Regions from separate parts of the Paenibacillus sp. GYB006 genome, predicted to be linked through region 4. Evidence: predicted binding sites of a transcription regulator. Region 4 holds the regulator's gene; each other region holds the start of a gene.
What was found. The regulator Rex, encoded in region 4, represses fermentation and respiration genes when NADH is low (regulators of the CRP and FNR family bind a similar motif). The targets are predictions, from matches to a motif close to TTGTGAAATATTTCACAA.

Region 1 (7,684 bases), on a different contig from region 4:
CAGACCATTCAAATAAGCAAAATAACAATTAAGATGTTCCAGTATGTCTCTTTGAACTAGAACAAGACTTCATACAAATGAGAAAGAGGCTGACCTTGGCAATTAGGTTAGCCTCTTTTGGTTGGCGGTTATAGCATATACCGCATTAAGATGTCGTCAACATACGCTCCTGCGATGTAGAACTCTGAGCTGAGCCTTCCCTCTTCCACAAACCCACACTGTTTATAGAAAGCAAGTGCAGCAAGGTTGCTGGATAAAACACGCAGACGAAGTTTACGGATCCCTTCACGTTTCGCATGTTCGATCATCGAGTCCATAAGTGACTTGCCGATCCTCTGCCTCTGATAAGCCGGATGTACCGCAATATGAATCTCATATACATGATTGTTGCTGATCAAGGAGGTAGGCGGTCTATATCCAATATATCCACAAAGCTTGTTATCCTTCAGAGCAATGAACTGATTTCCTGGCGGCGATGCCAGTAAATATTCTTCTTTCGATTTCCAAAGTACGGGTGCAGGTGCATTATGCTCGTTCCATATTAGAGCATCCAGTTCCATCAGCTGCGCTGCATCCTGTAGGTTCGATCTGCGCACCGTCAGAGCTTCTCTGGTTAATACCATCTGCGATCTACCTTTCTTCTTGCAAGTGAATCAATTTCATAACGTTGATTCAATTAAATGTATTTTTCCTATTCTACCACATGCTATACATCACTAGACAATACAGCACAAAATCCGAGACATAAGGTGTTAAAAGATGACATTTTCCGACTCTTGTCCGATAGCCGCATCTCTACCGTAATAGGTTTAGCACAAGTGGTTTATAAAAACTAAAAAGTAGTATGCTGCTCTCCCTGCTCATAAGCAAGCACTCTGGCAGCATTCATACGAGCATGAATTATAAACATAATAATGCTGATTCCTGCCGTAATCGTTGCAAAAAAGGCAACGGGAGCTAGTCCCCCGGCATCAAACATGACGCCCATTGCATAAGGACCAACGACTCTTCCTATCGCACCAATACCACCGGAGACACCCAAATAAAAAGGTGCCGCCTTTCCCGCATGATCAGAGATGAAAGCAGGTGTAGCAGGAGAGATCAGCATTTCACCAAGCGTTATGAGGATCATGGCCAGAATCATACCCGGATAATGTTGAAATAGAGCAATGACAGCAAAACCCGCAGTATAAAGCACGGCACTGACTGTCATTTGGGCAGTGGACGTAGAAGCAATCGTCTTTTTAAGAAAGGAAGTCACAGGTTGAGCGACAAATATAAGAATTCCATTTAATGTCCATAGCAAGCTGTAAGCTTTCTTCTCCATACCTTCGGAGATGATATACGGCGACACCCCTGTATTCCAGATCGAATTACCGAGCAGAATGAAAAGCGTACCCAAACTGAGAAATAAATACAGCCGCAGATTAAGCAGTAACTGCCAGGTGCTTTCCTTTTTTATCTGGGAAGAAATCTGTTTCTTAGGCACATAAACTTCGCCTTGCTGATGATCGACCTTACTTAGATAAGAAAAGAAATATAGCCCGAATCCGGCTGAAGTAATTCCGTTCGCAATAAAGCTCAGATGATACGAGATGTCTGCCAAAAAACCGCTGAGTCCCGTCCCTAGCGCAACCCCGATATTCTGTGCCACATAAATGACATTAAACAGTTCTCCGCGCCGCTCAGCAAATCGAAAACCGACAAATGCTTGAATCGCCGGCAGCGACATCGAGTTAAATAGTCCAATCAGCCCCATCATGGTGACGAACAGCCACCAAGTCTGACTAATGACAGGCAGTGTAAAGAGTCCTAGCGCATTAAATAGAAGTGCTCCTACAATCAATTTCTTCACACCAACCCGGTGATACAGCGCCCCTCCAAGAAGCTGACCGGCAATACCGCCGATGGATTGAATCAGAATAACAAAACCAGCCTGTGTCATGCTCCGGCCCAGCTCATCGAATACATACATTGTAGTCAGCGGCCACATGAGCGAACTGCCTGTTGAATTAACCAGACTAGCAATCAAAAAAACTTTTATTTCCTTTGGATACGTATCGAGCCATCTCATGTCAGGTTCTCCTATGAAGTCTATTTGGCATATGAATTTAGATCATTATCTTTCTGCATTTTTCTGCATCTTTCTACATTTTTCTAGTTTGTTCCAAACATATCCTTTATGATAATTCTGTCATGAGATTTCGTAAAGCAAAGTTTCTGCGTACGCTGGCATAATCGATGTGCAAAAAAGTAAAAAAAAACACCAGTGAACAGATTTGAACCGTTCACTGATGCTTAGAAGGTATCATGAGAAAATTTTTAATCTCTGATGTTTCACCCTATATAAGGGCGGGTAATGAAGATCAAGGCATTATGAGACAGGCAAAAGACCTCCTCCACATGCCATATCATGGACCACTCCCGAAAATCCGTCATGAACAGGTTTCGTTCCCCCGAATCTGGCCATGGCGGATTTTTTTTAGTCCTGAATTAATTTCATATTATGAAATTAATTTCCTGCGTTTATTTTTTGTAATGTAAGACATTATTCAGTAATGGACTGCATTGCTGCTGGACTCGAACTCACAGGAGGCTCTGCCTCTTCTTTCGTTACTGAAGTACTAGCTGGTTTGTGGAGATAAACAGCATAATATGCTGCAGCTACAAAGATGGCTCCGCCCGTCAGATTTCCAAGCCAGACAGGAATAAAGTTCATGAAATACTGCCCCCAAGTAAAGTGCCCTTCAAAAATCGCTGCGGGAATAAGGAACATATTAGCTACAACGTGCTGAAATCCTAAAGCGACAAAAGCGGTTGTCGGAATCCAGATTCCAACAATCTTAGCACTCATTGAATCCGCAGCATAAGAAAGCCAAACGGCTAGAGCAACCAGCCAGTTACAGCCAATACCAGAAACAAAAGCTTGCAGAAAAGACTCCTCAATTTTATGTCCTGCCAAATCCACCACTTTATCAAGGTATATACCTTGGCCTGTCAATCCCAGTACGTGACCAAACAAGTACGCTACAAAAACAGCCCCTACAAAGTTCGAAATTGTAACCAGTGTTAAATTCCAAAATACTTCTCGCGATGTAATTTTACGCGCCAACCGAGCAAGCGATAATGCCATCATATTCCCAGTGAGCAACTCTCCGCCTGCAATCAAGACCAGCGTAAGTCCGATGGGGAAAACAAGCGCTCCAATGAGTCCATTCATACTCCCCCATGCTTCAGGGGCCGCAGCAATCACTCGTATATACAATAGATATCCTAGGGCAATGTAAGCACCTGCTAAAAAACCTAATATTAAAACCACTATAGCGGGATTATGTGCTTTATGCTCACCCGTATCCGCCGTTAACTCAGCAACTGTTGCCGGTTTTAATGCTGCCATAGTCGGGATAACTTCCTTTCACCTATAGATTAAGTATCTTAGGTTTATTGTAAATCTTCTCCCAACTCAAGTTTGTTACTAAAATCACACGTGCAATATTTTCATAACTCCTGGACATATTTCAGCATAAAAAAAACCATCCGTACAATGATGTACGGACGGTTCTTGTTATACAGATACTGTCTCTCTAGTTGGTACCGGCTCTAGTGCTGCTTGCCCTACTGTATTAAGGAAATTCCAAGGTTTATTGTAGTGAGGCTGGAAGAAAAAGTCGATAAAGGCCAGCTGATCTACCGTCATTTCATTCTGAATGCATACGGAAATTGTATTGATTGACTGTGTTAAATCGACTTCACTCATAATCTGAGCACCCACAATTCGGCGGGATTCTGTCTCATAGATGACTTTTATAAGAACTTTCTCCGCAGTAGGCATAAACTCAGGACGATAACTATCTTCAATCGTAACCGCTTGGACCGCCATGCCTGCCGCTTTTGCCGCAGCTTCTGTTACTCCCGTTCCTGCAATATTCTGTTCATAAATTTTAATTCCTGATGTCCCTTGTGTACCCATATATGGCATTGTAGGGTTTACCAGATTTCGAGCTATAAGCATGCCCATACGAACCGCATTCGTTGCTAGTGGAATATAAGCATTCTGACGAATTGGATTATAATAGATGGCTGCGCTGTCCCCTGCTGCGAAAATATCAGGGTTGCTTGTGCGCATATAACGATCTACAAGGATCGCTCCATTTGGCATCATATCCACTTTACCCTTGAGTAATGCTGTATTCGGACGGAATCCGATACAAAGGATAACTAGATCCGTAGGGTATTCTCCTTTATCGGTTACGACCGCAGTGACCTTTCCATCTTGCCCTTCAAATCGGCTTACTTTCTCACCGAGAACGAGTTCAATTCCTTTATCCGTAAGTGATTTTTGGATACGATCCGTAAATTCAGTATCAAGATATTTATTTAGAATTCGATCTTCTGCATCGATTAAAGTAACTTCTTTCCCATTCATTTGGAATGCTTCGACGAGTTCAATACCGATGTATCCTGCACCGACGACGGTCACATGACGTACATCTTTTGATTTCTCGATAATCTTGTTGGAATGGTTATAATTTTTGCACAGGAGTACGTTCTCTAGTCCAACCCCCTCAAAGTTTGGAATAATGGGCCAAGAACCTGTTGTCATAATCAGTTTATCGTACGTGTCTGTGATTTCCTCGCCTGTTTCTAGGTTGCGTGCCGTCAGCTTACGACCCTCTGTGTCAATGTCTGTAACTTCGTGCAGCATTTTTGTTTCGACTCCCAGTTCTTTCAGCTGCTCTGGAGAAGAGTAAAACAAACCATCTGGGTCCTTCACTACCCCGCCAACATAGAGCGCAATACCGCAAGATAGAAAAGAAATATTATCATTACGCTCGTATACCGTAATCTGAGCATCGGGGTAAAGTTTAGCCGTATTCACAATAGCAGCCGTACCTGCGTGTGTACATCCAACAACAGCAATTTTCATAATAGAGTTCCTCCTAGAGATAAATGATATAAAAGCACATTGATTTTAAATTGTGAAAACTTTCACTAAATAAGCTATAAAAAATTCATGGATATGTGTTCGCTTCCGCCTGACGATCTTCTATAGATTCTCAGGCATTGGTTTTAAATTGTGATTTAATTCACTAATGTTTATATCCTGATTATAATGTGATCTTTTTCACATTGCAAGCCCCTTTTTATTATTTTTCCAAGATTTTTTGGCTATTCTGCACTCACTGAGCTCCTTATGAGCAATATTTAAATTGTTTTTACAAATATTAGGAGTAGAATAAAGGCTAACTTATTGATTATACGACCTCGCATTTTATTGTCATGCAAATTGGCCGGGAGGGTCGTTCAAGCGAAAGGACGTGTCTCGATGGATTTCCCTTGGAAACGAAATCTCGCTGTACTCTGGATCGGTGTCTTTTTTTGCAGTACAGCCTATTCGATTTCTATCCCCTTCTTACCTATCTTTATGAATACAGAACTTGGCATCGGAGAAAATAGGCTCGAATTATGGTCTGGCGTAGCCTTTGGGATTACCTTCCTTGCCAGTGCACTCATTTCTCCCTTTTGGGGCTCCTTAGCTGATAAATATGGGCGGAAACCGATGCTGATAAGGTCTGGTTTCGCCCTTTCCCTTCTTTACCTGATCAACTACTTCGTACATGACCCTTACCTGTTTATTATTGTACGAATCTTTCAAGGGTTGCTGGCTGGATTTGTTCCCGCATCCATTGCTCTTGTCGCTACCAATACTCCAGAAGCAAAGACAGGATATGCGCTTGGGATTATGTCCACTGCTGGTGCGACAGGCAGTATCATTGGTCCACTCATCGGGGGTGTGGTTAGTCACTATTATGGCAACCGGAACGCCTTCTTATTTTCTGCAATCATTGTGCTTGTCTCCGCTCTGATTGCTACCTTTTTTGTGAAGGAGCATAATTTTGATCGTTCCGCACCCCGTTCCAGAGTAAGAGATGACATTAAGCAAGCGTCTGCCAACAAACCCTTTATGGCACTGCTTGGTGTTATGGCAGTAACTACGTTCTCTGTCATGATTTTAGAACCGCTGCTTACCGTGTACGTCATGGAGATGGGTGTCGACAAAAGCAGTGCTTCCCTGACTTCGGGCATCATCTTCTCTTCAGTCGGGATCGCTACAATTATCATGGCTCCTCGCTGGGGTAAAATCGGGAGAAAAATCGGCTACGCCAAAGTACTTATTATTGGGCTAATCGGCGGTGGACTGGGAAACATCGCTCAATTCTTTGTGAGTGACTATATCGGTTTTGGAGCCCTTCGTTTCGGATATGGTTTGTTTTTTGCAGCTGTATATCCCACGATTAATGCACTTATTGTAGAAACTACAGACTCTTCTTTTCGAGGAAGGGCGTTTAGTTTGAATCAATCGGCCTCACAGCTGGCTACAATGGCAGGACCCATTGTAGGTGGATTACTCGGCATCTGGCTGCCAATCCGCTGGATCTTCATTTTAAATGGCTTGACACTGCTTGTAGCCGCATGGCTTATTATTCGCAACAGTAACCTCCATCTCATGATCAAATCTGCAAAACCGAAACGAATCACGGTGAGGCAGCAGACTCATCTCAAGCAGAGGTCGTAATTGTAAACCAAAAAGCATCATGGACAAACCCATGATGCTTTCCTTATATCTTTTTTCAAGGGAATCATTGATGAAATCTAAAAGCAGCCATTATAATAATTTTTCAATAAGTCCTGTCATCTCTTCCGGAGATTGCTTAGGTTCAAAACGCTCCACAACTTCCCCATTACGATCTATTACAAACTTTGTAAAGTTCCACTGAATGTCGCTGCTCTCTCCGCTGCCAGGTTTTTGCTCTTTCAGGTATTGGAAGATTGGGTGTGTATTCTCTCCGTTTACATCAACCTTAGCAAAGACGGGGAAACTGACACCATAGTTAATTTGGCAAAATTCTTCAGCTTCTTCGCTCGAACCCGGTTCTTGTCCACCAAACTGATTGCATGGGAACGCAAGAACGACCAACCCTTGGTCTTTATAACGATCATATAACTTTTGTAATTCCCCATACTGCGGAGTCAGTCCACACTTACTGGCTGTATTAGCGATAACAACTACCTTGCCTGTATACATCTCTAGTGAAACTTCCTGATTTGTCGGTGTCACTGCTTGATACGAATAAAAAGACATATTTTATTCCTCCTCTTTTCTTACTAAGTGCTTCTGGTAAACTATACTATACCCTTTTTCCTTCCCTTCAAAAATTCTCTATGTAACCCCACACTCCCTGCTATAACAAAAAAAACAAAGACCAAGGATATCTCCTTGGCCAATATACTCACCCCACCTGGGCTTACCTCATCCCATCGTCCTGCTAAACACCATTTTCATAGATGAATTTGCCGTCCATCAGTGTAGCGAAGATCGAAATATCCTTAATTCGCATCGGATCCACCTCGGTCGGATCTTCCTCTAGAATGACGAAGTCTGCTCTTTTTCCGCTTTCAATCGTTCCTGTCTCTGCTTCTTCAAAATTCAGTTCTGCACCATAACTCGTCATCGCCCGCAGAGCGGTCAGCGCATCAATTCTTTGCTCCGCACCTAATACTTTGCCGCTGCTTGTTACCCGATTCACCGCGACCCATACTAAGAATAAAGGGGAGATTGGAGTTACTGGGCAATCGGAATGAAGAGTGAACAGAACCTTAAACTCTTTTGCCTCTGCAAGCG
Region 2 (7,684 bases), 670 kb from region 4:
GACCACGCACAGGCAAGGAACGCAATATGTGAGATGTTAGGATCAGTGGAGAGATTTGAAGTCATTGGTGTAGCCACCAGCGGTTTACAAGCTATCGAATTTGTGGAACGAAAGCTTCCAGATCTTATTCTTATGGATATTGAAATGCCCGAACTGAATGGGTTTGAAGCCACAAGACATATTAAAGCGCGTTATCCCTTTATTAAGATCGTTTTGGTTACGGTATCTGTTGATATGTTGAATCTGCTTGAAGCACTTAAATACGGGGCTCAAGGTTATCTGCTTAAGAACCTCAATCAATCCACTTCGCTCGAATATTTAGACTGCGTAATGAATGAAGCAGCACCTCTAAGTAGAGAACTAGCATACGAAATTTTGAAAGAAGTGCATATTACAGAAAGAAAGGAAACGATAACTCACCTTACCTCAAGAGAGCGGGATATTTTATATGAAGTGGCTAGAGGTTTGACGAATAAAGAGATTGCTTTAAGATATGAAATTTCGGAATATACGGTAAAAAATCATCTTAAGAATATACTGCAAAAGCTTCAAGTTCAAAACAGAGTCCAACTGACCCGGTATGCTGTGGAGCAAGGACTTATCTAAGGCACTGCTATGATTTTTGATTTATTTTAGTAAAGCGGCATGTTAATTTGGTCATGTTTTATAAAAAGATATGATGAAGGTCACTACCTGTCAAAGTAAGTAATTTATTTCACAAAGTTGTCATTTCATTGTCAGCTATTTGTCAATTCTTATCCCCCTATCGAGCCATGTGTGATTCTTCACTCCTAGGTATAATGTTGTAGTTATTTACACTAGAAGGGAGTAGTACATCATGGATGTGCTTGATTTAGCAAGGATTCAGTTTGCTACAACTACAATTCTGCACTTTGTATTTGTGCCGATATCCATTGGATTATCTTTGATGATAGCCATTATGGAAACCATGTACGTTGTGCGAAAAAAAGAAATGTACAAAAAAATGGCTAAATTCTGGGGACATTTTCTTCTGATCAACTTCGCACTCGGAGTGGTAACCGGTATCTTGCAAGAATTTCAATTTGGAATGAACTGGTCGGAATTTTCACGATTTGTTGGCGATGTATTTGGTACACCGCTTGCGATTGAAGCTTTGCTTGCTTTTTTTCTGGAATCTACATTTATCGGACTCTGGGTATTTGGATGGAATAAACTTCCTAAGAAACTGCATTTGATGTGTATGTGGCTCGTAGCCATCGGTACAATGCTCTCTGGATTCTGGATCTTGACGGCGAATTCTTTCATGCAGCATCCCGTTGGATATGAAGTAATTGACGGAAGAGCACAAATGACAGATTTCTGGGCAGTAATTACGAACGGACAAGTATTGTGGGAGTTCCCTCATACTATTTTTGCTGCGTTTGCAACTAGTGGATTCTTGGTTGCAGGTATTAGTGCTTGGAAACTTCTTCGCAAAAAAGACGTGGAGTTTTTTAAATCTTCATTTACTACAGCAGTTATCATCGCTGGGATTTCCTCGATGTGTGTAGCGATGTTCGGTCATGGACAAGCTCAATATCTTGTTGAAACACAGCCTATGAAAATGGCAGCAAGTGAAGCACTTTGGGAAACGAGTGATGATCCTGCTCCTTGGACTGTATTCGCTCTGATCGATACAGAAAATCAAGAAAATAAATTTGAACTTAACATTCCTTATATGCTGAGCTTCTTGTCTTACAATAAATTTTCCGGCTCTGTTCAAGGAATGAATGAACTGCAGGCACAATATGAAGAAACTTATGGACCAGGTGATTACATACCGCCTGTTCGAACAACATTCTGGAGTTTCAGAATTATGGTTGCCAGCGGAACTGCGATGATTCTGCTTTCATTTTACGGTATTTATCTTGCGATGCGCAAACGTCTCGATCAAGCACGTCCTTGGTACCTGAAATTAATGCTTTGGTCGATTGCACTGCCATTTATCGGTAACACTGCTGGATGGATTATGACAGAAATTGGTCGCCAACCTTGGACCGTTTTTGGTCTGTTAACAATTGAAGACTCTGTATCCACTTCTGTCACTAGTAATCAGGTTCTGTTCTCTGTCATTTCCTTTACGAGTCTGTACCTAATCCTACTAGGTGTTTTAGCATTCCTGTTCGTGCGTGAAGCTCGTAAGAGTCCTTATCAGGATGACAATGCAATACCGACGATAGAGGATCCATATACACATCAAGGGAGAGATCGTCATGTCACTGAATGATTTATGGTTTTTACTGATTTCTGTTCTTTTTGTCGGGTTTTTCTTTCTCGAAGGATTTGATTTTGGCGTGGGCATGTCCCTCGGCATTTTGCCTCGAAATGATATCGAAAAAAGAATGCTGGTTGGTACCATCGGGCCATTCTGGGATGCGAACGAAGTTTGGTTGATTACAGCGATTGGGGGGATGTTTGCAGCATTTCCTCATTGGTATTCCACTTTACTAAGCGGCTATTACTTCGTATTTACTTTCATTTTGCTAGGACTGATTTTACGTGGTGTGGCTTTTGAATTCCGTAATAAGATGAGTAGTTCGGTTTGGCGCAAAATATGGGATATTAGTATCATGATCGGAAGCTTAGCAACACCATTCCTTATGGGTATGATTCTTGCCGGCATTGTTCAAGGTGTACCCATTGGTAGTGATATGAATATTGCAATCGAAGGAAGAAATCTGGTAAATCTCTTTACCGTATGGGCTGGTCTTGCAGTGGTTATGTTATGTCTGCTTCACGGACTTGTCTTCATTTCCCTGCGTACAGAAGGGGAACTCAGAGAACGTTCACGTAAATATGCATTAATTACGCTGCCGATCACAGCAGTATTTCTTGCTGTGTTGGCACTTCTTGCTTCTAGCTCCACGGATCTGTATACAAAACGCGGCGGCTGGCTCATCGCAGCAATTATTCTAGGCGCTGTAATTTTTGTACTGGCTGCATTATTTTTACGAAAAAAACTAGAGAAACAAAGCTTTATCGCGACAAGCCTTCTTGTTGTACTCACTTTTGCTACTTTGTTTATTGGACTGTTTCCACGTGTAATGGTTAGCTCTTTAGACAGTGCCTTCGATCTTACCATCTACAACGCGGTATCTGGTCCGTATACTTTGAAATCGATGACGATAGTGGCCGCTATTTTCCTTCCATTCGTACTCGGTTATCAGTGCTGGAGCTATTATGTATTCCGTAAAAGAGTATCTGAGAAGGAGCTTGCGGAGCACTAATGGACAAATCATGGTTCACTTTACGAGGGATTAAAATTCATCTGACTGTCCTTGGACTGATTTCTTTGCTCCTTGGTGCAGCTATTATAGGTCAAGCTCTGTTTCTTGCCCAAGGAATCAGCATGTTATTTCAAGAACATCCACTAGAATCGGCTTATAAGCCACTCATTCTTTTTTTGGTTTGTCTCATTGCTAGATACACCATCGTCTGGATGCAGCGAAAAGTATCTGGGCGGTTTGCGGAGGAAGCAACAGAGAGAATGAGGGAGCAGCTGATTGAGGGTATATTTGGACAACGTGAGATACAGCTTGCTTCTGGCAGCAGTGCGGAGAAGATTACGCTGGTCATGGAAGGGGTAGACAAGGTTCGTACTTATCTGGAGCTATCAATTCCTAGGTTTGTAGATATGATGGTTTTGACACTCGTACTCTGGGGATGGACCATGAATCTTGATCTTATATCGGGCGGCATTCTAACGGTTACCTTACCTCTTCTTGTTACGTTTTTCATTCTGCTTGGACTTGCAGCAAAAACACAGGCTGAGCGACAATGGACATCTTATCGAATGTTGTCCCATCACTATACTGATGCGCTTCGCGGTCTGAAGACCTTAAAGTATTTAGGACGAAGCAAAGATCATGGGAAGACGATTCACTTGGTCAGCGACAATTATCGAAAAGCGACGATGAAAACATTGAGAGTTGCTTTTTTATCATCTTTTGCTCTTGATTTCTTTAGCATGCTATCTATTGCTATGGTTGCAGTAAGTTTGGGGATCAGACTCATTGATGGATCTATGGGTTTTACAGCAGCCCTCACCGTTCTTTTGCTGACTCCTGAGGTGTTTTTACCTGTGAGAATGCTCGGTTCCGACTACCATGCTTCGCTTGATGGACGTGAAGCATGGCAAGCTATTAGAAATATGCTAAATACGCTAGATTCGAATAGAAAAGATATGAAAGAGAAATCAGAGCTTGAACCTAATCATAGGGAGAGAGTTCAGCCGTTTGATGCAGATCCATTTCGGTTGTCCTCCGGACTTTCGATTTCATTGTCAGATGTAGTCGTTACGGGGGAGAATGAGCATCCTGTATTAAATAGAATTTCGGCGAGTTTTTCAGCACAGACAGCTAAATTAGGCTTGATCGGCATGAGCGGTGCTGGAAAAACGACTTTGCTGCACTTACTGGCAGGATTAATCGAACCAACAGAGGGAACATTTCAGGTAAATGGAATCACGATTGAAGGAGATGTACGGTTGCAGTGGCAGCAGCAAGTCGCTCTTATTCCGCAACATCCTCATATTTTTAGCCAATCGGTGCTGGATAATTTGCGATTTTATTGTCCAGATGCTACTACCGAGCAAGCGGAGGAAGTGATTGATATGGTAGGGCTTCGTTCACTTATTGATGCACTGCCTTCAGGCATTCATGAACCAATTGGGGAAGGCGGCAGAAGTATTAGCGGGGGACAAGCACAGCGGATTGCTCTAGGACGGGCTTTGCTCAGCAAGCGACCTATTCTTATTTTGGATGAACCGACCTCTCACCTTGATATTGAAACCGAGTGGGAACTAAAGCAAACGATACTAAAACTGCTTGCAGGCAAACATCTGCTGCTTGCTACACATCGTCTTCATTGGATGAAAGAGATGGAAAATGTATGGCTTATGAACAACGGTGAGCTTACAGATTGCGGAACTTCTAATGCCTGGGTAACCAAGAAAAAATGGAGCGCTGGAGTGGAAGAAGGGGTAGTGAGCACATAAAATGCAGAACATCAAACAAAAGAAAAGGAAAGAGCATTCATCGTGGGTTGCTCCCTATGTTAAGGAATACGCAGGGCTGTTTTTGCTTATCATTATTCTGTCCTTTTTATCCGCAGGCTGTGCCGCTGCCATGATGTATACAGCAGGCGCACTTATATCAAAAGCTGCACTGCGTCCGGAAAATATACTTATGATCTATGTACCCATTATACTTGTCCGAACCTTTGGATTTGGTAAAGGGGTTATCCAGTACGCAGAACGGTTGCTGAGCCATAGTACCATTTTAAAGGTGCTTGGGCGAATGCGTGTAAGAATGTATCAAACAATTGAACCCCATGTGCTGACGGTTCGGCGCAGTATTAGTACGGGTAGAGTGTTAGGGCTGTTAGCAGAGGATATCGAGCGGCTCCAAAATTTATATTTAAGAGCACTTCTACCTTTGTGTTCTTCCATTTTAATCTTTGGCGTTGGCATTGTTGCGCTTGGAATGTATGATGTGAAGTTCGCTTTATTGATAGGATGTTTTGTAGGTTTTCTCGCATTTATCATTCCATGTATTGCACTTTTCAGTACAATGAAACGAAGACAGGAATGGAAAGATCGGCGCAGCCGTTCTTATCAGGAACTTACCGATGCCGTATTAGGATTGACTGACTGGGTTATGAGCGGGCAGTCCCGCTTATTTACTGAAAAGTTCAAGAAAACACAGCAAGCATCTGCGCGTATCAATCAATATTTAAGAAGATATGACTGGCGTCTGAACTGGTTTGTTTATAGCCTATCTGGTCTGGTTATCATTTGTATGACTTTATGGGCTGGTACTTTTGCTGAAGCAGGAAAGCTTGACGTTGTATGGATTGCTGCGTTTGGCTTAGTTGCCTTTCCGTTAATGGATACGCTGCTTCGTACGAGTAATGCCATCATGGAACTTCCGGAATATCGCAGGTCTATCGAACGAATCGAGCAGATGGAACAAGACGCTAACATGGTAGCTAAGATAATGAATTATGATGCAGATCAAGATGAAGTGCAATACTTTGATAATGTCGCGTCTGTTATGCTTGAATTGCAGGAGGTTGGCTTTCGATATCCAGAGTCCAAAGAATGGGCGGTTCGTCAGGTAAACTTACAAATACCTCAAGGAAAAAAAGTTGCGATTCTAGGAAGAAGCGGTTCTGGCAAGTCAACTCTTCTTCAGCTGATCCAAGGTTCGATCTTATCGTCGGAAGGCAGCGTACTCATAAATGGCGATGCTGCTGGGGCGAACCAGAATAGATTATTCTCTTTTCTGAACCAGTCTCCTTATCTATTTGATACTTCTGTTGCCAATAATATACAATTGGCATGTCCAGACGCTGATGATGAGCAAATACATGAGGTAATAAAGATGGTAGGGCTTGATCGTCTTATTGATGGTCTTCCACAAGGAATTCATACATCAATGCATGAGGCAGGAAGCCGTTTTTCGGGTGGAGAAAGGCAGCGTATTGCTCTGGCACGTGTATTGCTCCAAGATCGTCCAATTGTGTTATTAGATGAACCTACCGTTGGATTAGATCCGATTACTGAGAAAAAATTGATTGCTACCATACTCGACTTATTGAAGGATCGTTCACTTGTATGGGTCACTCATCACCTGGCAGGACTTGAACAAATGGATGAGATTATTTTTATGGAGGATGGTTTCGTAAAAATGAGAGGAAGCCATCAAACACTGATGGCAAATGAACGATATCGTAATCTATACGAATTGGATCATTTTTCTTATTTATTGTGATAAAAGCTTTGTACGATTATTAGATGTGGCATGATGATCATATAGATCTGGAGATTTCAGAGGGCGAATGATAATTATCATTACGCTCTCTTTTTTATTGTGACACTAATCATAGAAATGGATGTTGACTGTTCTCTATTCCTTAGTAAGCAGACATGTTGATACTGCCATCCAAATATTATTGATAAAGGTAATTATTCAAAAATATAGAATTAAATCAAAGTCGAAAATAGTATTCTAAGGTGGTGAACTTTACAAAAATTAGGGAGAGACAAAGTCAAGGCTAAGGTTCGAGAATTCAGGAAGGAAGTGTATTGATTGAAAAAGTTCAAGATTTGGACACTGTCCACCATTTTACTTACCACTTTTTTTGTTCCGATCTCGAGTGTAGCGAACGCAAGTCCTGTAACGAGTTTAATAGGGGGTGAGACTCCAATATCACTTGAAAATGAGTATAAGTTTAACTTTACTAATCAAGATATGCCTGGATACAAGGCCGTTGTGTATGATGAAGAACATGGTGCTCCTCTATATGACGCATCGGCAGGTTATGGCTTTATAGAGCAGACCAGTGCGATGCCAGCACGGGAAGTGCATACCGAAGAGATTACCTCGGATGGTACAGGTTTCTTCATTACAGAGCCTAGTTTTTATGCTGAACCGAAGTATGAAAAGGACAATTATAATCATTATGGTATGGCTTTTCGTATTCAAGCTCCTCCCGGTGCATATCGTGTATATGTAAAAACGACCTCTGATGCTGCGGACACCACAGTATCGGTATCAGGTATGCAGACCAGCCGCTTGCTGAAAGGTGGTTATTGGGATGCTGCGAGGCTGGTACCTATCAAATATATAGCTGAAGCAAAAGGGAAAGAGTGGACTTACAC
Region 3 (7,684 bases), on a different contig from region 4:
TTGGCTCTGGAGCTGCACCAAGGTTATACAAAGTATGAAGGAAGCGGAAGCTGTTTTTCGTTACACGAGTTCTTCCGTCCATACCCATACCACCGATGGATTCAGTAACCCATGTTGGGTCTCCACTGAACAGTTCGTTGTAATCTGGTGTGCGAAGGAATTTAACAATTCTGAGTTTCATTACAAAATGGTCTACAAGCTCTTGAGCTTCTTGCTCAGTAAGTGTTCCTTCTTCCAGGTCACGTTCAATGTAGATATCAAGGAAGGAAGATACACGACCAAGAGACATTGCCGCACCATTTTGTTCTTTAATTGCTGCAAGGTAAGCGAAGTATACCCATTGGAAAGCTTCTTTCGCATTACGTGCTGGGCCAGAGATATCAAAACCGTGCATTTCACCCAGTTGTTTCAGTTCTTGCAGTGCACGAATTTGTTCTGAAAGTTCTTCACGAAGACGGATGATATCTTCATCAATCACATCAACTTCAAGTTCATTTAATTCTCTCTTTTTATCTTTAATCAGGAAATCCACACCGTAAAGTGCTGCTCTGCGGTAGTCACCAATGATACGACCGCGGCCATAAGCATCTGGCAAACCTGTGATAATCCCTGCTTTACGAGCATTTCTCATCTCTTGGGTATAAGCGTCAAATACCCCTTGGTTATGCGTTTTACGGATGGTCGTAAACATATCAATAATTTCTTGTGGAAGTTCGAAACCATATGCTTTACAAGCGTCTACCATCATGCGAATACCGCCGAAAGGTTGGATAGAACGTTTGAACGGAGCATCCGTTTGAACCCCTACAATTTGTTCTTTCTCTTTATCAAGATAACCTGGTTTGTGAGAAACGATAGTAGAAGGTGTATTTACATCTACATCGAGAACTCCACCATTTTCTCTTTCTTTTTTGGTAAGATCCATTACGATCTCCCAAAGTGCTTTTGTATTTTCAGTTGCCCCTGCCAGGAAACTTTCATTTCCTTCATAAGGTTTCAAGTTTTTTTGTAGAAAGTCATTTACATTTACTTCTTTTGTCCATTTGCCTTTTTGAAAGTTTCTCCAACCGGACTGTACACTTTGCACATCTTTTTCGGTTACCGCCATGGTAATCCCTCCAATAACTTTTGGTTTAATCTGGACTGATTGAGAGGACAAGGCGTGAAGGAAGGGCCTGGTCCGAACAAAATCCATGAAAACTGTACTCCTACTAACTGTAAAACTGTTACTACAGCTGTCACACTATGTGACTATTTTCACTTCCTTGCTAGTTATAACCCCTTCTCTTCACTTTTCAAGGGAAGCGACTGTTTCATGGAACTGCTTTACACCTTGAATTATAGAACATATCTCACACCTACTCTGTGATATAAATCACATGGTTTAAACTGTTATTCTATTTTTATTTCTCTGTTATAGTCGGTCGGCAGATCGGTAAGCAACATGAATTCATCCCCTTCCTCCCTTTTATAAAAAAAACCGAGCTAACCAGGATTATTCCCTCTCAGCTCGGCTATTTTTATCATTACTTATTTATCAAAATTACCATAGAAAGCATTACGGTACACATCAGCGAGTTCTGTTACCAGAGGTAACTTCGGATTAGCTGTTGTACATTGATCTTCGAATGCGCGGTCTGCCAAATAATCTACACGGGATTCGAAATCTTTAGCATCAAAACCTAGTGCTTGGAACGATTCTGGGATGCCAAGTTTTCTGTTCAGATCACGAATAGCTTGAATTAAGCTGTTTACCCCTTCTTCTGTTGTGCTTGCAGGGAGTCCCAGAATTCTTGCAATTTCAGCATAACGTTGATCAGCTACAAAGTGTGCATATTTAGGGAAAGATGCAAATTTTGTTGGTTTTTTCGCGTTATAACGAATAACATGCGGCATCAAGATTGCATTCGTACGTCCATGAGCAGTATGGTACTGTCCTCCCCATTTATGGGCAAGGGAATGGTTAATTCCAAGGAATGCATTTGCAAACGCCATACCTGCAATGGTCGACGCATTATGCATTTTTTCTCTAGCCAGTTTATCCCCGGTAAGTGCAGATGCTTCGAGATATTCAAATACAAGCTGGATGGCTTTAATTGCAAGTCCGTCTGTATAGTCATTCGCCATTACTGATACATATGCTTCAATTGCATGGGTAAGTACATCCATTCCTGTATCAGCAACTGCTGTTTTAGGCAAACTATAAACGAACTCAGGATCTACAATTGCTACATCAGGCGTAAGCTCATAATCAGCCAGCGGATATTTCGTGTTGCCATTGTTCTTGTCGGTAATAACCGCAAACGAAGTAACTTCAGAACCCGTACCCGAAGTGGTTGGGATTGCAACAAATTGTGCTTTTTGTCCCAGACGCGGATATTTGTAAATCCGTTTACGAATATCCATGAATTTTTGTTTTAAGTTGTGGAAACTTGTATCTGGGTACTCGTAGAACAGCCACATTGCTTTAGCAGCATCCATTGGCGAACCTCCGCCAAGAGCAATAATACAGTCAGGTTGGAATTGATTCATTAGCTCCGTACCGCGTTCTACTGTTGTTGTCGATGGATCTGGCTCTACATCAGAGAATACTTCAATGGCAACAGGCACACGGCGCTGACGAAGGTAATGTTCTACTTTTTCCACATAACCGAGTTTTACCATCATTGGGTCAGTAACGATGAGAATACGGGAAATGTCCGGCATTTTGGCAAGATATTGAGTAGCACCTTTTTCAAAGTACACTTTGTTTGGAACTTTAAACCATTGCATATTCACAGTTCTCCGCGCCACCCTTTTTACGTTAATTAGATTGACTGCTGTCACATTAGAAGAGGTCGAGTTACGACCATACGATCCGCAGCCGAGGGTAAGGGAAGGAATATTAGAATTGTAAATATCACCAATGGCCCCATGCGTCGAAGGCGAATTTACCAGAATACGGCATGTTGGCAGACGATCTGCAAAACGATTAATCACATCATCATTATTGGAATGAATAACCGAAGAGTGACCCATTCCGCCAAAAGCAACGATTTCAGCTGCACGTTCAATCCCTTGTTCTGCTGTTTTTACTTTGTAGCAAGCAAGTACCGGGCTAAGTTTTTCTGCGGAAAGCGGGAATTTCGGACCTACACCGTCAATTTCTGCAATCAGGATTTTTGTTCCTTCTGGTACATGGATTCCACACATTTGAGCAATCTTCACAGCAGACTGTCCTACAATTTTTGGATTGACAGCGCATTTGTCAGCCATAATAGCTCCTGCTGTAAGTTTCGCTGTTTCTTCTTTAGATACAAAATAACATCCATTGTCGATTAACAATTTTTTCACTTCATTATATACCGGCTCTTCAATGATGACAGCTTGTTCAGATGCACAGATCATTCCGTTATCAAAAGATTTAGACAAGATCAGATCATTCACCGCTTGTTTCAGGTCAGCTGTTTTTTCAATGAAGCAAGGAACGTTACCAGGTCCTACACCAAGTGCTGGTTTACCACAGCTATATGCTGCTTTTACCATAGCACCGCCGCCTGTAGCAAGAATGAGCGCAATATCTGGGTGATTCATCAGTTCGTTTGTTTTTTCCATAGAAGGTGCTTCAATCCACTGGATACAATCTGCTGGTGCTCCTTCTTTGATCGCTGCGTCTCTTAAGATGCGTGCTGCTTCACGGCTGCAATTTTGTGCAGATGGATGGAAACCAAAAATAATCGGATTACGTGTTTTGATAGCAATAAGTGCTTTAAACATCGTAGTGGAAGTCGGATTTGTTACAGGTGTAATCCCCATAATTACGCCGACAGGTTCAGCAATCTTTTGGCAGTTTTCAAATTCGTTGTCTTCAATGACACCGACTGTTTTATCGTATTTAATTCCGTTATAGATATATTCTGTAGCGAAAATATTTTTAATAATTTTGTCTTCATAAACACCGCGTCCTGTTTCTTCTACAGCGAGTTTAGCCAGGTGCATGTGTTTGTCTAAACCTGCAAGTGCCATTGCCTGAACAATGCGGTCGATTGCAGCTTGATCTAGTTCCATAAATGATTCGAGAGCTTTCTTTCCTTTTAGTACGATTTCATTAATGTAATCCTTGGCAGTTACTCCCTTTGTTACTTCTTCTTTATTAACAGCCATGTGATTCATCCTCCTACCAAAATGTCTATATATTTTGTTTCTCTCTTTCTACGAGATCATAGTATCATAATAAAAATATAAAGTTTGTGATTATTTTCACATATTTTGTGAATGTCTTCACAAAGTTTACGGGTACGCCTTTCAGTAGTGAAATGAATCACAAAGTTTAGAATTTCGTCACAGTTTCCCTCTCTTCAAGGCCCAAAAATCATATTCATAAGTATATACTTGAGGTATTCAAAGACTTAAATCACATTAACAAATGACTGTTCTCATGTTAAGGAACTTATTTACGATAAAAGCTAGGGGGAAATCATGATGACTTATACAAATGTATTAGAAAAGACCGAAGGAAATACCAGTTGTTTTTCCAAGGAAAATTTGAACCGCCTTTTTGACTCCATGAAGGAACGAACTTTCCCCCAAGGATCTCATCTTTTCTGGGAAGGAGACACTGCAGATAAACTCTTCTATATAAAGAAGGGTCGGATTAAAGTCACTAAATCAACAGATGAAGGTAAAGAACTCATCATGTACATCCATCAAGATGGAGATATGACAGGTCATGCAGATCCCTTCTTCTCAAGTCGACACAGTTTCTCTGCAGAAGCGCTTGAGGAAAGTGAAGTTGGCATTATTGAAACCGCTGATCTTGAATTGTTAATTGGGTTATACGGTGACTTCGCAATTGACTTTATGAAATGGATGGGAATTTACCACCGTATTACACAGACTAAATTCCGTGATCTTATGATGTATGGTAAGCAAGGAGCTCTATGTTCTACACTGATTCGCCTCGGCAATACTTACGGTGAGCAACAAGCCGATGGAAGTATTCGCATTAATAAGAAATTGACGCACACTGACCTCTCTAACATGATTGGAGCTACAAGAGAAAGCGTAAACCGAATGCTCGGGGAGCTTCGAAAAAAAGGTTCTCTTGCTTATGAAGGTGGCTACATTATCATTAAAGAACTAAATTCTCTTCGTGAAATTTGCAGATGTGAACAATGCCCCATCGAAATTTGCCGTATTTAGAATAGAAAGAAGCCGGTTCCTCCCAGAGGAATCGGCTTCTTTCATTCTTCACACATTCTTTACGCGATTCTGTGTTTTACTAGATTTTCTCTACGATTTCAATCCGCACTTCATCACCTGGATCTAAAACCATATCAAGTCCATGTTCAGCAAGTTCCTTGTTATTCACCTTCATCATCCACTTCTCCGATATTCGAGGGGTATAACCACTTATAGATTGAAGATGCTTCTTATTATCGGACAACTGCACAGAATCTGTACTCATTAGTAGATCTCTAACCGTGAGCGTGGGATCATACAGCCTTGCTATTGTAAATCGTAATTCCGGATTATTTGATCCGCCACTTAACTCCAGAGTAACCCCTGATCCACCCGTTTGGCTCATATCTATAGGTGTCGCAGGTACTACGGACAGTTTGAGTGAATCTTTGTCTTTTATGGATTGTCCCCACATATCAGCACTGATTTCTTTATTGTTTTTCTCCACCTTCCACTGTAACGTATCATCAAGTACAGTAGATCCGACCGAAATAATCTGATTTGACTCCTTCGATAGATTCGCTACACGGTCCAGCGCTTCATAAACCGTCATACCTTCATCATAACGTAAATGCAAGGATTGATTCATAGACGGTATAAAAAATCCACCTTCCACAATCATGTTCACCTCACCTGGTGTTCCTTCCTCGGCTCCACCTACGTCTTCATTCCATGCACTGCAACCCGAAACCAACATAACGAGCACGACCAGAATGATAGATGGGATTGTAATTGGATTTCGCACTTTCATGCTATCACCACCTTACTTTTTTTGGCCTCAGTCTATGAGCAATTGTGTGGTTCATTTAATGATTGCTAAAATTAGACAATATCCGTCAATCACATAACTCTAGCATACTATTATCTATACCTTGAGAGCAACTAATGACAAAAAAAGCCCTAGGAAGGGCTTCATATTATTAATGAGATTATTCTACTGCAGCTTGCATAAAGATCCGCGTTCCAGACCTGTTCTTTATGTAAGGTCCAAGCCCTTTAAACTGCCGATCCGATATATATACTCCCGTCGTTAAGTGCTCCTCTACCATTTCAGATTCAGCGGAATAAACAACCGAAGAAGTGCGTAAATTCTCCTGATAGATGGGAATAGACAGATTTCGTTTGCGATACGCTTTACCACATGTACGTAACGGTCTCTCTGAAAAATAAGTAGGCACAAAATAGGCTGCTATAATATCAAGTTCTTCCTCTGAATAAAAGCTATCTTCCCCGAGAAAAGGATGCAACAGCCTTATTTCTTCATATTGTGACCAGATCAGTGCTTGTAAACATAGACTAATTAACGAAGTAATGGTATTTTCACTTGTGCTAGAAGATAGATCGCTGGAAGGGTGAAACTCCAAGAGATTAAGACTTGTTTTCATATCTGTAATTGTCGTGGGATTCTCTGTACTTTCTGGCGTATACTCACTTCCAAGAAACTTCCATCCTTTTATTGTATATATCCATTTTTGAAAATAAGTACGTGGAACCTGTTGGAAAGCGGTGGGATAACTGAGGTCTATAGAGAGATAATACTGTTTAGCCATCGTGGCTGCTCTGTCATAGATCGACTGAACTTGTAAGGATGCACGTTCGAGCACGTCAACTTCGTGTTTTGGGTAACCCACTTTTCGGGACACGATATTTTTATTCATGTGATCAGCCTCCCTACGCCAAATTCATTTCTTCGAAATTATACTCGAAAATCCGCCTAGAGGTGCATGGACTACTTCTATTTGAAGAAAAACTCCTTATTTTCGGTTTAGGAAAATAAAGAGTCTTAGGAGCAAAAACTTACCCTATTGTGCTTTGTTTTTACTGCAATTCTTTGTGCTAGTCAATCCATTCTTCAGCCCAGTTTTGAATCTGGGACATGACTGGATTTAACGCCTTTCCCTTCTCTGTAAGTTCATATTCAATACGAACTGGAGTCTCGGGATAAACATGACGTGTTAGTATACCTTCTGCTTCTAAATCTTTCATTCGCTCAGAAAGCATTTTGTCACTCATCTGTGGAATTAGATTGGAAATATCTTTAAACCGTTTAGGCCCGTCTAACAATGTTTTAATAATTAGTCCGTTCCACCTTTTACCTAAAAAAGAAAAAGCAGTTTCGAACCTTGGACACATCTTAAGATGTGGATTTTCCATTATTTTCACCTCTTTAGTAATTCCATGAAAAACAACTTACTATAAGTTAGTATATTTCATATTAACATATTTTAACCCGAAAGAAAACGAAATATTAAAAATAGGCAGAAAATAATTTATTACAATTATTACCCATTATGGGACGCTATGACTCTTTTCTAAGTAATCAATAAAAAGGACCGTCCTAAGACGGCCCTCCACCCGTGGCGCTACAAAACTTATGATCGTATCCCGCGCCTCCATTAGTGTCTATATTACTTAGTTAAACATTAAACAAGAATATCTCCTAACGGTCTCACTGGTTCGCTAT
Region 4 (7,684 bases):
GTAGGAAGTATTACCATTGATCGCGATCTAATGGAAGCAGCGGATATTTTTGAGAACGAGAAAGTACAGATTGTGAATAACAATAATGGAGCCAGACTAGAGACTTATGTCATCCCTGGACCACGCGGTTCTGGAACGATCTGTCTCAATGGCGCAGCAGCTCGTCTCGTTCAGCCGGGAGATACGGTTATTATTATCTCTTATGCGATGATGGATGCAGCGGAGATGGCAAGTCATAAGCCAACCGTCGTGTTTGTTAATGATGCGAATAAACCGGTTCAAACCGTTCAACAGGAAGTTCACGCCACGATCATGTAATCCATGGGAATAAGGAATGAAAACTGCCCATTACGCAGAAAATGTGATTAGGTTACTGCACTAATCCATTTTACCGAGGGTGGGATGCAAGCCATGTTTCAATATTTATTCGCCGAAATGAATGATGCGCTTGACGAGATTGAGAAGTATTATTCTGCTGCACCTGCCGTTAAGAAACAGGAATTGTTACGAAAGTGGAATTTGCTAAAACAGATGAGCGATGGAATTATGGATGAGTGGATGTCATTCGAAGAAAAGATGGCTCGGATACGGGAAAGCGGTTTGTTCCGCGGAACGGATCCCTTTACCATGATTCCGGAACTTAAGCTTCAATCTTTTGTCAAAGGACAGGGTTATTTTAAACTTCTTATGTACAAACACGCGGCTGAAGAATTTAACAAAGTCGTTGAATTGTACCCGGAAAGTTTAATGTCTCGTCTGTACTTAGCTGTGTCGTATCTTCATTTAGAAGAAACACATGTCGCTGCAAAGGAACTGAATCGAATTTTGCTGAACAGCGATCAGCCGAGATTAAAAGCGCTGGCATATAATGCACTTGGCTGTATCCATGCCAAACATACGGATCTCGAGAAAGCTCTTTCCTGTTTTGCACTTTCTCTAAAGCTTGATCCTAGTTTGCAAGAGCCGCTGTATAATCTGGAAGCATGCAGATCAAATAGCGGAAAACTCCATTATGGAACCCAGTTGCTTGCTCTCTCCTAGAGATGCATCAAAAGGCAGTGCATCAAAAAGGCGATGTCTCTTCATTTGGCATCGTCCTTTTTTTGTGCTCTAATGTTCAAAAGTCTTTTTTTTTGCTATGCTACTAAAGAGACTGGATGAAGGGAACGTTTAATTGTAATGAAATTTGCCGTGCTTGATTTTGAAACAACAGGTACCCAGTCTGATGGTGAAATTACCCAGGTTGGACTTACCATAATAGATCATGATTTAAGTATAAAAGAGACATACAGCTCTTATGTCAATCCCGGCGTTCCCATTCCACCTTTTATAACTGGACTTACTGGAATTTCGGACGACGATGTCAAAGATGCACCTCATCTTGAAGAAATGATGATGGAACTTGTTCCATTGCTAGATGACGTTGTACTCGTTGGGCATAATGTAGCTTTTGATTTTTACTTTTTGCAAAATGCGTTAGATCGATGCGGATACCTGCCGTTTACAGGCCGTATTTTGGATACGATGGACCTTTTAAAAGTTTGTTTTCCTTCGCTTTCCTCTTACCAGCTGGGTTATGTTTCAACTGAATTTGGATTTGAACATGACAGACCGCACCAAGCGGATAGCGATGCACTGGCAACCGCCCATGTATTTCTTAAAAGCATTGACGAACTGAGAGGCTTACCTTTGATTACACTGCAGCGTCTCTCGGACCTCTTTCCTGCAGAGGAAAGTGATTTCGGCTGGTTTTTGGATGGACTGCTGACAGAGAAGGAAAGCGAGCCGATTCAGGATCTGGATGGTCAGAAATACTACAGGCAACTTGCGCTGGCCATTGATGATTGGTCTACGATTGCTCCGCCACGGGACGAGCGTGCACCGAACCCTTTGGAAAATGAGTCGTTCAGCGAGTATATGGAGAAGGTTCAACAGAATTTGAAAGAAAAACTTCCCAACTATGAACAAAGGGAAGCGCAAAATATGATGTTTGACGAAGTCAATAAAGCTCTTTATGAGGACAAGCATTTATTGATTGAGGCGGGAACAGGAACAGGTAAATCACTCGGATATTTGTTGCCTTCTATTTACCAAAGTGTAAAGCAGGAGACTAAGGTTACGGTAAGTACACACACCATAAACCTGCAGGAACAATTGCGTGAACGTGATCTTCCTCTGTTAACAAAAGTCGTTCCTTTTCCTTTTAAAGCAGCGATCTTCAAAGGTCGTGGTCATTATCTTTGTCTGCGTAAGTTTGAACAGAAGCTGAATAATAAAGAATTTGCTACACCCAAAGAAGATGTTTTTACTGCTGCTCAGATGCTCGTCTGGCTCACGCAAACAGAAACCGGAGATGATGAAGAACTAAACTTAAGCCACCGGGGAACAGATTTCTGGGAAACCGTGCAAAGCGAATCTGAATCCTGTTTAGGACGGAGCTGTCCGTGGTTCAAAAAATGTTTCTATCATCGTGCGCGTCATGAAGCGGGGATTGCAGATGTTGTGATTACCAATCACTCGAAACTGTTTACAGATGTGAAAGCCAGCCATCAACTGCTTCCAAGTTATGATTATCTAGTGATTGATGAAGCTCATCATCTAGAAGACGTAGCTGGTAAACATCTGGGGATGCATATGAAATATTTCTCAGTGGTCCATACTCTAACGAGACTGTTTAAGGATAGTCGTAACGGTCAATTTCCTGCACTTCGTCAACAAATCAATCAGTCAGGACATGAGAAATACGTGGAATGGACTTCAGCTATTGACGAGTTGTTCCCATTTGCTCTGGAAGCGAAGGAAGAATGGGATACACTGAGTGATATGTTATTTAAGCTGTTACCAGAGAGAATGGATGCTGCGCCGGGAGACTCAGGACAGTTTTCACTAAGACTGAAGCCGCAGGCGAAGCCAAAAGCATGGGACAAAATCTCAAAACATGAAAATCAGTTTTATGTCACAGTAGGCGAAATGGTGCGCAAAGCAGATAAGCTGCTTGGAGAAGTGAGAGAAGAACTAGACGATTATGCATCAGATAGTCTGATTACGGATATCACAGGTCTTGTCAGAGACTTAGCAGAGCTTAGGGATAATTTGAGACTCTTTATGCGGCTTGACGATACAGGCACCGTATACTGGCTTGAAGCAAGCGGTCAGTTTAGAAGTAAGTCCCTTCAGCTATACGCAGTTCCTGTCGATGTAAGTTCACATTTGAAGGAACTGTTTTTTGATAAAAAACACAGTGTGATTCTGACCTCTGCTACGTTATCTGTAGACAAGTCATTTCAGTTTATGATCGATCAGCTGGGACTATCGGAAGCGCAGGAAAAGGGCAGGCTTATGACGTCCTTGCTGCCATCGCCATTCAATTATAGGGATCAGGCACTTCTTGTCATTCCACGCGATTTTCCAAGCGTAAAAGGAAGTGTAGGGGATGATCACTTTGTAAGTATGCTTGTGACTTCACTTGCAGAGACAGCGAAGGCTACCAAAGGCAGGATGTTAGTGTTGTTTACATCCTATCGAATGCTGAGACAAGTGCATGAACCACTAAAAGAAGCACTTGCAGCTAGTGACATCACGGTGCTTGGACAAGGAGTAGATACAGGCAGCCGGACAAAACTTACTCGTCGGTTCCAAGAGGCTAAGGCTTCTGTTTTGCTCGGAACAAGCAGCTTCTGGGAAGGTGTAGATATTCCAGGAGAAGCTTTAACTTGCCTTGCGATCGTGCGACTGCCTTTCCAGCCGCCTAGCCATCCGGTGGTGGAAGCGAAAAGCGAACTTTTGGAAAAAGAAAAGAAAAATCCTTTTATGAAACTTTCTGTTCCGCAGGCAGTGATCCGGTTCAAACAAGGTTTCGGACGGCTCGTTCGTACAGCACAGGACAGAGGTATCGTTATCGTTTACGATACAAGGGTTATTGAATCTTATTATGGAAAGTACTTTTTGTACTCCTTGCCAGGTCCAAAAATGGAACATATGGTTACGGAGAAGATGGTTCCAAGGATTAGTGAATGGCTGATGGAACATGAAACGAATAATGAAACAGACGGAACATAAGAAATTGTGTTTTGATGTAAGGGGGAGTTAACATTGAAGTCGGATAAAATTTCAGAGGCAGTCGTTCGTCGGCTGCCCGTATATCTGCGTTATCTGCAGGAGTTATACAAAAGAGAAGTTACAACGGTATCATCTCAAGAACTCGGGCTTAAACTGGATCTAAATCCAGCTCAAATCCGTAAAGATTTAGCTTATTTTGGCGATTTTGGACGGAAGGGAATCGGATATGACGTCGCTTATCTTATTGATAAAATCCGTCAAATTCTCAAAATTGATCAAGTCATCAATGTTGCCCTCGTCGGGGCAGGTAATCTCGGTCAAGCTTTATCTAACTATAACCGCTATGTAAAAGACAATATGAAGATTGTTGCCGTATTTGACTCCTATGATAAAAAAATTGGAACGATGATTAATACACTTACGGTACAGCCAATGGAAGAGTTACAGGATACAGTGAAAGAACGGAATATCCGGATTGGGATCATTACGGTGCCTGATTTTGAAGCTCAGCGTGTAGCGGATTGCATGGTTGAAGCAGGTATAGAGGCTATACTTAATTTTGCACCGATTATTATTAAAGCTCCGCCGCATATTCGGATTCATACGGCCGATTTCACAACAGATCTATTAAGCCTTGCTTATTATCTGGAAAGCGAAGAAGGAAAGGAAGAAACAGAAGATGAAAAGTCATAAATGGCTTATTAAGAATGGACAATTTGCAGTTAGTGATCCAGAATGGCGAATCGTTAAAGGTTATATGCTTGTGGAGAATGATAAGATTGTCTACATAGGCGAGAAACTCCCTGAGGGTGAAGAAGAAACGACCGTTTTTGACGGGAATAATCTACTCTTTATTCCTGGTCTAATCAATACGCACGGTCACGCTGCAATGTCTCTTCTGCGAGGTTATGGGGATGATCTTGCACTCCAAATTTGGCTTCAAGAAAAAATGTGGCCAATGGAAGAGAAGTTCACGGCAGACGATGTATACTGGGGAGCGTCCTTGTCGATCCTTGAGATGATTAAAGGGGGGACAACCGCTTTTCTTGACATGTATGATCAGATGAATCAAGTGGCTAAGGTAGTAGAGGAGTCGGGAATACGTGCAAGCCTGATGCGCGGTGTAATTGGATTCGGTTCAGATGAACTGCGAGCTTCTAAACTTGCGGAAGCGACTTCTTTTGCTAAGGAATGGAACGGACAAGCGAGTGGCAGAATTACCACGATGCTGTCTCCTCATGCACCGTACACATGTGGTCCTGAGTTTATTGAAAAATTTGTTCAGGCAGCACATGACTTGGACCTGCCGCTTCATACACACATGTCTGAGACAAAGGCAGAGGTAGAACAGAACGTGAAAGATTATGGGCTCCGTCCGGTTGCTCACTTAGAGAAATTGGGCTTCTTCTCACGTCCATCCCTCGTGGCGCATGCGGTTCATTTAACTGACGAAGAAATTGAAATTCTTGCTAAATATAATGTTGCTGTAGCTCACAATCCAGGAAGCAACTTGAAACTTGCCAGCGGTGTAGCTCGAGTTCCGGATCTATTAAAAGCTGGGGTTGTTGTATCGTTAGCAACGGATGGACCTGCAAGCAATAATAATCTGGACATGTTTGAAGAGATGCGTCTGGCTGCCCTTATCCATAAAGGAGTCTCTGGTGATCCAACGGCTGTTCCAGCGACAGAAGCTCTTCGCATGGGAACGGAATATGGAGCAAAATCGATCTATGTTGAAGACACGGGGACGCTTGCAGTAGGCAAGAAAGCAGATTTTATAGCGATTGATTTAGATCAGGCGCACTTTTTGCCGTATTCAGATTTGATCTCTCATGTTGTATACTCGGCAAGTGCTAAAGACGTAAAACATGTTTGGGTGGATGGCAAACAGTTGTTAAAAGATGGTGAAGCTCTTACTTTAGATGAAGAACGTATTAAGCGAGAAGCAGAATCTGCATTTAAAGGACTGAAAGCCCGCTAACGGACCAAGGGTGAGAAGGGAGTCCCGCCTTGAGAAGGAATCGAAAAAAATGGATATACATTAGTATTCTTACCGTATTACTAATTTTATTTGGGATTTATCAATTTTATGTTTACGTAATGAAAGATCAGTGGGCGGAAAGAGACCTCGCGGTGTCGATTGCAGAGCAACAGGCACAGCTTACGTCCGTTACAAAAACACAAAAGTCGGTTTGGGGAGAAGAATCGATTTATTGGACGATCGAAGGCATGAGCAGCGAGAATAAGCCGATTATGGTCTGGGTCCAGTTCGGAATGGATCATAAGCCAGTTAGTGGTAAAAATAGTGTTCATAGTGAACTCATTGAGAATAGCTTTTCTGAAGATGAAATGTACGCCAAAATCGCTTCAGAGTTAGGCAATATAGAGATTATTCATTTGCATCCAAGCTACTACAATAAAACGTATGTATGGCAGCTCTTTTATAAGCAAGATGGCAAATATGTGTATCGGTTCTACCAATTCAGCGATGGAACCGAAATAGGTAATGGTTATCAATTACCCGATTAAGAAGTAAATTGATATAACAAATAACCCCCGAATGGTCGATATAGATCACTCGGGGGTTATTTTATTTGGTAACATAGAAAAATGTTTCATAGTTTAGATTTCATGCTTACGATATGTTATGCTATATTTATAGATTTTATTTACAGCAAAAAGACTAAAAGTAAGGGAGGTTGTCACTTGAAATTGCGTCCCATCCCAATTGCAGTATCTTTGTTCGTTACTGCTACACTGCTGTTTGGCGGTTGGTTTGCGTACCGTCAGGTGGCTATGATTAAACCAATTGATAAGTTGGTTTCAGCATACGAAGGTGTCAACAATGTTCAAATAGATATTACCCCAAAGGAAGTGACTTTGAATCTCGATTTGGAGCCTCAAACGAATCTAAGGGGTCTAGTTGAACTTATTCATACAGATGGAAATCCGTATTTAAAGGGAAAGAAACTTAAACTTGACGTAAAAAATCATTCCACAGAGGAACTCGATGAATTTTGGTCAACTGCCTTGTTCACGGTAGCAGAAGCAATGGAAACAAGACAATATACTCAGATTCCTGAAGAACTGCAGAAAATGAGTGATGGCAGCATACAAGTAGATTACGACATGGATGATCAGAATGTGTATGTAAGTCTATCTGACGGAGAGGCAAGCAAGTTTATTATTTTGCCGAGACAGTCGGCAACGATGGGGGTATGGCCAAATGCCTAAGTGGACCAAGGAAATCTTGATTGGCGCAACGCCCGTCATTTTCTTATTTCTCGTCTATATTGGGGTTAATGTAGTTCCCTTATTGCTTATGGGGCTTCTTGTTGGAGGTGTATTTCTTCTTATGCAGATGCGCGGCGGTCTGACCGTCGGTGCAAGCAGTGAAAGAAAGCGAAAAAAAGCAGGTCCGAAGAAGCTCACTTTTGAGGAAATAGGCGGTCAAGATAGTGCGAAACAGGAGCTTAGAGAGGCGCTTGATTTTTTAATCAGACATGAGGAAATACAGAAATTTGGTATCCGTCCCTTAAAAGGGATCTTGTTAACCGGCCCTCCGGGAACAGGTAAAACACTCATGGCCAAAGCAGCAGCACATTACACGAATTCCGTGTTTATT

Region 1: the regulator Rex is predicted to act here: its motif matches at 3,445-3,462, upstream of PV403_RS09560 (formate/nitrite transporter family protein).
Region 2: the regulator Rex is predicted to act here: its motif matches at 704-721, upstream of PV403_RS08465 (cytochrome ubiquinol oxidase subunit I).
Region 3: the regulator Rex is predicted to act here: its motif matches at 1,246-1,263, upstream of pflB (formate C-acetyltransferase).

What each region holds. Positions count from the first base shown of each region.
Region 1 covers NZ_JARBDA010000003.1:167,491-175,174, forward strand. Annotated here, with positions in the region: gene PV403_RS09545 (hypothetical protein) at 1-32, shown strand, start outside; gene PV403_RS09550 (GNAT family N-acetyltransferase) at 129-623, opposite strand; gene PV403_RS09555 (MFS transporter) at 833-2,074, opposite strand; gene PV403_RS09560 (formate/nitrite transporter family protein) at 2,549-3,397, opposite strand; gene PV403_RS09565 (FAD-dependent oxidoreductase) at 3,566-4,927, opposite strand; gene PV403_RS09570 (MFS transporter) at 5,327-6,577, shown strand; gene PV403_RS09575 (glutathione peroxidase) at 6,668-7,144, opposite strand; gene PV403_RS09580 (amidohydrolase) at 7,329-7,684, opposite strand, start outside.
Region 2 covers NZ_JARBDA010000002.1:678,754-686,437, forward strand. Annotated here, with positions in the region: gene PV403_RS08460 (response regulator transcription factor) at 1-606, shown strand, start outside; gene PV403_RS08465 (cytochrome ubiquinol oxidase subunit I) at 839-2,248, shown strand; gene cydB (cytochrome d ubiquinol oxidase subunit II) at 2,235-3,248, shown strand; gene cydD (thiol reductant ABC exporter subunit CydD) at 3,248-5,017, shown strand; gene cydC (thiol reductant ABC exporter subunit CydC) at 5,019-6,794, shown strand; gene PV403_RS08485 (GDSL-type esterase/lipase family protein) at 7,113-7,684, shown strand, end outside.
Region 3 covers NZ_JARBDA010000007.1:81,505-89,188, forward strand. Annotated here, with positions in the region: gene pflB (formate C-acetyltransferase) at 1-1,108, opposite strand, end outside; gene adhE (bifunctional acetaldehyde-CoA/alcohol dehydrogenase) at 1,531-4,143, opposite strand; gene PV403_RS16635 (Crp/Fnr family transcriptional regulator) at 4,459-5,181, shown strand; gene PV403_RS16640 (hypothetical protein) at 5,261-5,971, opposite strand; gene PV403_RS16645 (hypothetical protein) at 6,150-6,878, opposite strand; gene PV403_RS16650 (winged helix-turn-helix transcriptional regulator) at 7,057-7,374, opposite strand; gene PV403_RS16655 (ThuA domain-containing protein) at 7,644-7,684, opposite strand, start outside.
Region 4 covers NZ_JARBDA010000002.1:13,715-21,398, forward strand. Annotated here, with positions in the region: gene panD (aspartate 1-decarboxylase) at 1-318, shown strand, start outside; gene PV403_RS05540 (tetratricopeptide repeat protein) at 412-1,041, shown strand; gene dinG (ATP-dependent DNA helicase DinG) at 1,180-4,059, shown strand; gene PV403_RS05550 (redox-sensing transcriptional repressor Rex) at 4,093-4,752, shown strand; gene PV403_RS05555 (amidohydrolase) at 4,739-6,040, shown strand; gene PV403_RS05560 (cell wall elongation regulator TseB-like domain-containing protein) at 6,070-6,588, shown strand; gene PV403_RS05565 (hypothetical protein) at 6,766-7,293, shown strand; gene PV403_RS05570 (AAA family ATPase) at 7,286-7,684, shown strand, end outside.